2 linked regions of the Chloroflexus aurantiacus J-10-fl genome follow. The protein of the gene in region 1 binds, or shares a complex with, the protein of each later gene. Links are inferred from orthologs where the notes say so. Each region holds a gene or a part of one and is shown on either strand. Other genes may lie near its edges.

Region 1 (3,611 bases):
AATAACCGAGAGTTCGGGAGCACCGTACAATGATGCATGACGAATCGCCTCCCATTCCATTCTGGATGATTGGCATCTTAGGCGCACTCTTGCTGATCGGCATGAGCATATTTTTACAACAAAATCGAACGGTTGCCCTGATTGATCAGTTTGCCCGCCAGCCAACACCAGCCTTGCCGCTGCCTGGTCTGCCACAGTTAGAGATTCAGAGCCTCTCGCCAGATGCACAGGAAGCAGCCCGGCAACTCTGGCAGCAGATTATGGCCGGTAATCGCTCACAAGCGGTTGATCCGGTCGCCAGCAATCAACGGTTACGGGTGGTGATCGATGGGATCGAGCCTGTTCCCAATGGGGTACGGATTCGGGGGACGGTAACAAACCTGACCGATGGCAATCTTCAGGTGCCGATCAGCGCCTTTGAGTTGCGTGACAGTGCCGGTGAGAGTTATCGCGCACCAGGAACAACGATAGCCAACCTGTCACCTGGAGCTTCGACACCGCTTGAATTGAGTGTCCCATTACCGAACGGTCGCGGCTTGCTGTTGATCACCCATCTGCCGCCGGATCCACCGCTGGAGCAACGCTTACTTATCGATGTGCAAGGGGCATCATCATGACTGAGGCGCTTCGTCAACGACTGGCCATTGTCCGTGAGCAGATTGCAGCAGCCGCTGCCGCCGCCGGACGGCAAGCTGACGAGGTACAGTTGATTGCGGTGAGTAAGACCCATCCACCGGAAGTGGTGGCAGCAGCGGTAGCCGCCGGCGTCAGCGATATTGGCGAAAATCGTGTGCAAGAAGCTCAACATAAAATCGCGGCGTTACACTCTCTGCAACCACGGCCGCGCTGGCATCTGATTGGCCATCTTCAGCGTAATAAGGCTAAAGTCGCGGTTGAATTGTTCGATCTCATCCATTCTGTTGATAGTGTACGACTGGCAGAAACGCTGGATCGGCATGCACGTGAGCGGGATCGGCGATTGCCGATTCTGCTCCAGGTGAATGTGAGTGGCGAGGCGAGTAAAGAGGGTTTTGTGGTCGTGGATGGGATTAAAAATACGACAGCTTATAGCGCATTCTTGCGCGATGTAGAGGCTATTCTGCAACTGCCGGCCCTTGAGATACGGGGGCTGATGACGATTGCGCCGATTGTTGAGCATCCCGATCTGGCGCGGCCCTACTTCGCAACCTTACGTGAGCTACGTGATGATCTGGTCCGTCGCTATCCTCAGACCAACTGGCGCGAGCTTTCGATGGGTATGAGTGACGATCTCACGGCGGCGATTGCCGAAGGGGCAACGATGGTGCGGATCGGCAGAGCAATCTTCGGTGAGCGAACAGGTAAGATGGTATGAGAGCCAGGAATTATGACTATGAATGAATTGCCCGCCAATTTCACGATTCTGGCATTGGAAACCTCTTGTGACGAGACGGCTGCTGCAGTGGTGCGTGGTGGGCGGACGGTGCTGAGCAATGTTGTCGCGTCCCAAATGGCGACCCATGAACGCTACGGTGGGGTTGTGCCGGAAATTGCTTCGCGCCAGCACATTCTCAGTCTGGCACCGGTCGTGCGGGCAGCCCTGGCTGTCCTGCCAAACGGTTGGGCTGATGTGCATGCAGTAGCTGCCACTCATGGGCCAGGGCTGAGCGGTGCACTGCTCACCGGTCTTAATGCGGCCAAGGCCATGGCATGGCGACGCGGTTTGCCTTTTGTGGCAGTTAACCATCTCGAAGCGCACCTTTACGCCGGATGGTTGGGTAGTGATCCGCCGCCACCATTTCCACTCGTTGCCCTGCTGGTGAGCGGAGGGCATACGTTGCTGGTACTCTTGCGCGATCACGGTAACTATCAACTGCTTGGGCAAACCCGTGACGATGCAGCCGGTGAAGCCTTTGATAAAGTAGCGCGTATTTTGGGGTTGGGCTACCCAGGCGGGCCGGCAATTCAGGCTGCTGCTGCCAATGCCACTCCTGGTGGTGTGCTGCCACGGGCCTGGTTGCGTGACAGCTACGATTTTTCGTTTAGCGGTTTGAAAACAGCCGTCCTTCATCGTGTGCAGGATCGGCTGGCTCAGCAAAGCCGACTGAGCGGACGGAAGGGAGCCGGTGAGACGCCGCAGCTCGATGCCCCGTTTGTGGCGCAGATGGCTTACGCCTTTCAGGAGTCGGTAGTTGATGTGCTGGTCACCAAAACCGTTGATGCGGCGCGGCGTTATCAGGCGCAGGCGATCCTCCTTGCCGGTGGTGTCGCCGCTAATCGGCGGTTGCGCGAAGAGCTAATCCGGCGCGCCAGTGTGCCAGTCCATTTACCGGCCTTTGATCTCTGCACCGATAACGCTGCAATGGTTGCTGCCGCTGCATTTTACCGGTTTCACAGCGGTGTGCAGTACGGCTGGGACGTTGATGTGACGGCAAATCTACCGCTGGAACAGGCGAATTAAGAAGTGGCCTGTATCCTGTTCAAGCCGGGTTATGTGGTGAACCGGGCGCATGGCGCTGTATAGTCTATTCAGCCCGTCGGCGGACAAACCAGATACCGGCCACAATCAGGAGCAAGATAGCCAGGGCAATCACTACCGGCCAGGACGGCGGAGCAAGTGGAGGGCTTTGGGCAGGTTGCGACTGCGCACCTGCTGAACCGTCTGGTTCAACAGCCTGCGACTCGCGGGCAGCAGCGCCTGCCGGTAACGTTGGCTCAGCCATCGCACTCAATGCCGCTTCAGACGTCGGTTCTGCTTGCTCAACCTCATTTGGACTGGCGGCGATGGCAGGAGCGTTTTCAGCAACGGGCGACTCAGGTAGCGCAGCGGCAAAGGCGGGGGCGGTGGGTGCTGTAGTGTCACCACTCATCATGGCTTGCGGAGTGCTGGCTGAATTGTTATTCAGCCCCAGCATCTGCCAGCTTATGAGAATGACCAACACCAGCGCAGCCAGGCCGCTGAGCGGCTGCCACCAGCCAGACAAGGAAAACCGGCGCCGACGCACGCCAGCCATCTCAGGAGTCAGCGTAAACGTGCGTGGTGGCGTTACCCATGGCTGTTCACGGAGGAGGTCGCGAACCGCACGCAGTTCGGCCAGTTCACGGCGTAACGATGGCTCGGCGCGCAACCGCTGTTCGAGCGCAGATCGCTCGGCAGGCGTTAGTTCGTTATCTATATATGCCGAGAGCAATTCACGATCATGCTCAGGTAATTCAGATGGTGAAGGCGACAGGGTTGTCATCAGCGTACTCGTGTAACCATCAGGTGTAACTGTTACGTGGTTGTTTCATCATCAAGACGAAATTTTAACGGTAAGAGTTCCCCGGCGCGGAGAATATCGCGCAATTTAGCCCGTGCCCGACTTAATCGCGATTTCACAGTTCCTAACTGCACACCGGTAATGTGGGCAATCTCCTCATAGGCTAACCCTTGAATATCGCTGAGGATGATCACGATGCGCTGATCTTCAGGTAGTTCGGCCAAACCACGCTGGATCGCTGCACTCAACTCTTGCTGCAACATAAGCTCATCGAGACTGGCGCCCGGATCAGGGAGATCAAGCCGATTACCCTCATCATCTGGCTCTTTGTCAAGCGACACCGATGGTCGCCGTTTCCGGGTACGTAGTACA
Region 2 (3,617 bases), 1.4 Mb from region 1 along the record:
CTTGCCAGAGAAAAAAGTAGAGGAGAAACACAACTGCCACGCGCAGTAAAAGCAGGATAATTCCAATCGAGATGCTGGCAATATCGAAAAACATGGATCAGCCCTCACGAAACGTCAGTTCCAGCCCACCCAGCGAAACCACGTCACCATCACGGAGTGCCCGTTCACTGATCCGTTCACCATTCACAAAGGTACCATTCGTACTCCCCAGGTCGGTCAGCCAGAAGCGACGCTGGCGATAACGCAGTTGGGCGTGTTTTCGTGAGACTCGCGTGTCTTCCAGAATAATATCGTTATCCAGGCCACGTCCGATAGTAACCGTTGTGGTAGCAATGGGCAGCGCCTGTGGTGCATTGCCGATCTGCAAGAGAAAAAAAGCACCTGATGACCGTCCGGGGGCGCGGTCGCTTTGCATAATCATCGTCATCGTCGGCTGATCGGATTGATTGTCGCGCATCTCGGCCTCGACCTGGATCGAACGCCGGGGGACGGCCGGATCTTCCGTGATCACCACCCGCGGATGATCGAGCATCGTGAAATTGCGTTCGGCGGCCAGCTCACTCAGGTAGGTTGCCAGTTCCTGCTCGATCTGCTGGCGTACCGGTTGAAAGATCGCGAAGTCTTGCGGATTCAAAAAGGCCCGGTAGCTGCTCGGCACAATCACGCGCTTGACACTAATTGTCTGGTTGCTCTCCATCGCCTTCTCTAACCGACGCGCAATCTCGACCGGTTGAATCGTACTACGAAAGATACGCGCTACCGATCCTTCGACCATCTGCTCCATAAACTGTTCAAATCGGCGTAGGGCAGACATGGCATTTCCCCCATGGCAATTGGATCAACGGCCGCTGCCGGCAAACATCTACACATACTATACCGTCATTATCGGCGAAGCGTAGATGGGTGGCAAGTTGAATGGCAGAGACACATGGTTCCGACACCAGCTTGAAACCGCTATAGCCAGGCAGGGGTACAGGCCTGCCTGTCATTACAAGAGCGATCTACAGCTCGTGACTATCTGGTCTCACGGACAACCGAACCGCTCCGCGACCTTTGCAAGACAAAACGTAACAACGTGCTTCAGGTATGTTGTGCCGGTGTTCGCACCGGCTCACCGAGGTACCGGGGTTCAAGCGTAGCCAGATCATCGTAATCACGCGCAAGATGGCGCTGCCAGGCCAGTTCGGCAAGATACGCCGGGCGCCGCAAGCGGGCTGCCGGTGCCGGCAACACAGCCCGCTCACCCAAACCGCGTTGCAGGGCAGCTATCGTCGCTGCATCGAGATCACCACAAAAGAGCGCACGCCCACTCACGTCGGCACAGAGTTCAGCGAGCGTGAGATTACGATCAGGCGCCAGGCGCTCAAGGCGATCCTGCGCCACAAAAGGAGCCGTCGCATAACGATCACGCCCCAGCCGTATCAGTGGATAGACCGGCAATGGGGTCGGCGCGTACTGGTACGCCAACGCCTCAAGGGTTGCAATCCCAATCAATGGCAGATCGCCGGCCAGTGCCATCCCCTTCGCCAGACTCAACCCTACCCGCAGACCACTCCAGCTCCCCGGTCCCAATCCGACCGCCAGCACGGTCACGTCGGCTGGTGTTGCACCGATGTAGCGCAGGAGCGCATCGATTTGTGGCAAGAGTTGCGCAGTATGGTTACGTCCCGACTCCCAGACGCTTTCGGCTAATGGGCCGTGCGCATCATAGAGAGCAAGACCGGTCAGTGCGGTAGCGGTGTCGATAGCGAGCAACATTAGCCGAACGTCTCCTCCTTAAACCTAAGCAGTAGTTCACGGTAACGCATCCCACGGGGCGTCAGCCGTATCTGCCGCTTGGTCTCGCTCACATGGCTGAGCACAATGTGTAAATGTTCTGCCGGCATTGCCGTCGCTGCCCGTTCAGGCCATTCGATCAGGCAAATGCCTTCGCTCAACCAGAGTTCATCAAGACCAATCGTAATCAATTCGGTCACATCACGCACCCGGTAGAGATCGACGTGATAGATCGGTAGCCGTCCATGGGCAGCATCGGCCCGATATTCATTGATCAAGACAAAGGTTGGGCTGGTCACCAGGCCGTCGTAGCCGAGGCCACGAGCTATACCTTTAATGAGATGGGTTTTGCCGGCACCGAGTTGACCTGAAAGCAACACCAAATCACCGGCGCGCAGCAGGTGACCAAGGCGCGCGCCGATACGTTCAGTCTGGGTCGGACTATGACTGATAAAATCGAGATCATGCGGCGTTTGGGCCGCCGACAACAGTTGATCGGTCATAGCCCTATTGTACCATAGCCGGGCATGGAAAAATTGCGGGTATGCTGTTCCCTGTCCCTGCATTCTCGCTCGCCCTTAAAGAGAGCGAGATGCGTACCGGGTATTACTTGAGATCAACGACCGGACTCAGGCCAGCCGGTGCAAAGCCACTTGCCGGTGGGATGTCTGTTGCGAGCGTAATCGTTGCTTGACGCAACTCCTGCGCAGTCCGTCGGGCTTCGTTACTAAACCCACCATCCACTGCAATCAACAAGCCGCGATCCAAACGGCGCAAAAACAGCATTTCGGCAAAGTCCTGCACATCGGCGGCAGTAATCAGAGCACGACGTTGGATGAGAACAGCGAACGGTTGCCCCGACGGCTCAGCAAGCACCAGTAAACAACGAGTGGCACGTAACTGCTCTGCGGCAATGACGTGGTAACCAAGCCGACGGGCGTGGGCGGCAGCATCACGAACTGTTACCTTCATACTCCAATCCTCCTCCATTGAGGACCTGGCCTCGCGTGCGAGCGACGGGGCAATACACTGATGGGGGAGATATTCTTCGTATAGTATACCATAAATTTTGTTTTACGTAGAACCGATTGCATTACCCGCCCCGATTCGCCGGCATTTGACAACAGGTGCTCTTTGGCACATAATCTCTTTTGAAACAATGTTTCATTAAGGAGGATCAAACGATGCGTTTCATACAACAGATAACCGTTTTGCTCGCAGGTATGCTGCTGATGGCAGCATGTGGGCAAGCACCGGCGAGTCAGCCCACCGCAGTACCGGCGACGGACAACACCTCAGCGCAACCAATGCTGGTTATGGCCAGTACCAGTATCGTGGCCGATGTTGTGCGTCAGGTCGGTGGTGATCGGGTTCAGGTCGAGACGATTGTGCCGATTGGGGCCGACACCCACGGCTTTGAGCCGACACCTCAAGACCTGGCACGAGTGAGTGAAGCCAGGGTCATCTTCACGGTTGGTGCCGGCTATGAAGAGTTTATTGATCGTCTGATCGCGAGTTCAGGGACGCAAGCTGAAGTCGTCGATCTGTCGGCGAACCTTGCCCTGCGTGCATTGACGGAAGCGGAAGCTACCGGTCATGCCCACGAGGAAGAGCACACCGACGAACACGGAACAGAGGCAGCCGGTGCTGCCGGTGATACCCACGCCGACGATCACAGCAACACGCAGGCTGACGCCCACGGTGATGAGCATGGTGATGAACATGCCGACGAGCACGGGGCAGGGTCGGTTGACCCCCATACCTGGACGGATCCGGCTAACGTGAAAATCTGGACTGATCTGATCTATACCACGCTGAGCCGTCTCGATCCAGATCACGCT

Evidence for each region. The genes of interacting proteins can lie anywhere in the genome.
Region 2: the proteins of tsaD (region 1) and tsaE are in contact, whole or in part, in a crystal structure (PDB 6N9A), measured with the Thermotoga maritima proteins. The link is inferred for Chloroflexus aurantiacus J-10-fl from one-to-one orthologs. Residues at the interface, in WP_004082750.1 of Thermotoga maritima: Cys10, Asp11, Arg49, His50, Leu82, Gly84, Gly135, Gly136, Glu154, Thr155, Leu156, Asp157, Asp158, Ser159, Glu162, Asp165, Lys166, Arg169, Leu170, Tyr175, Lys213, Thr214, Leu217, Tyr218, Gln221, Arg222, Asn324; in WP_004082108.1 of Thermotoga maritima: Leu37, Gly38, Lys46, Lys57, Val59, Lys60, Ser61, Thr63, Phe64, Thr65, Leu66, Met67, Val69, Pro71, Tyr82, Arg83, Leu84, Asp86, Asp88, Phe89, Asp93, Ile128, Asp130, Glu131, Arg134.

What each region holds. Positions count from the first base shown.
Region 1 is NC_010175.1:1,288,077-1,291,687, reverse strand. What follows is about bases 457-3,406. They hold tsaD (tRNA (adenosine(37)-N6)-threonylcarbamoyltransferase complex transferase subunit TsaD), read left to right. Parts: upstream 457-1,372; coding sequence 1,373-2,440; downstream 2,441-3,406. Other genes in these bases: CAUR_RS04845 (sigma-70 family RNA polymerase sigma factor), read right to left, coding at 3,254-3,406; CAUR_RS04850 (anti-sigma factor family protein), read right to left, coding at 2,505-3,221; CAUR_RS04860 (YggS family pyridoxal phosphate-dependent enzyme), read left to right, coding at 614-1,354; CAUR_RS04865 (hypothetical protein), read left to right, coding at 457-617. Outside these bases: more of CAUR_RS04865, read left to right, coding at 30-456; more of CAUR_RS04845, read right to left, coding at 3,407-3,611.
Region 2 is NC_010175.1:2,726,196-2,729,812, forward strand. Bases 519-3,474 are described here. They hold tsaE (tRNA (adenosine(37)-N6)-threonylcarbamoyltransferase complex ATPase subunit type 1 TsaE), read right to left. Parts: upstream 2,280-3,474; coding sequence 1,758-2,279; downstream 519-1,757. Other genes in these bases: CAUR_RS10385 (FhaA domain-containing protein), read right to left, coding at 519-814; tsaB (tRNA (adenosine(37)-N6)-threonylcarbamoyltransferase complex dimerization subunit type 1 TsaB), read right to left, coding at 1,081-1,758; CAUR_RS10400 (hypothetical protein), read right to left, coding at 2,383-2,748; CAUR_RS10405 (metal ABC transporter substrate-binding protein), read left to right, coding at 2,961-3,474. Outside these bases: CAUR_RS10380 (FHA domain-containing protein), read right to left, coding at 1-94; more of CAUR_RS10385, read right to left, coding at 98-518; more of CAUR_RS10405, read left to right, coding at 3,475-3,617. UniProt on the Escherichia coli protein: Required for the formation of a threonylcarbamoyl group on adenosine at position 37 (t(6)A37) in tRNAs that read codons beginning with adenine.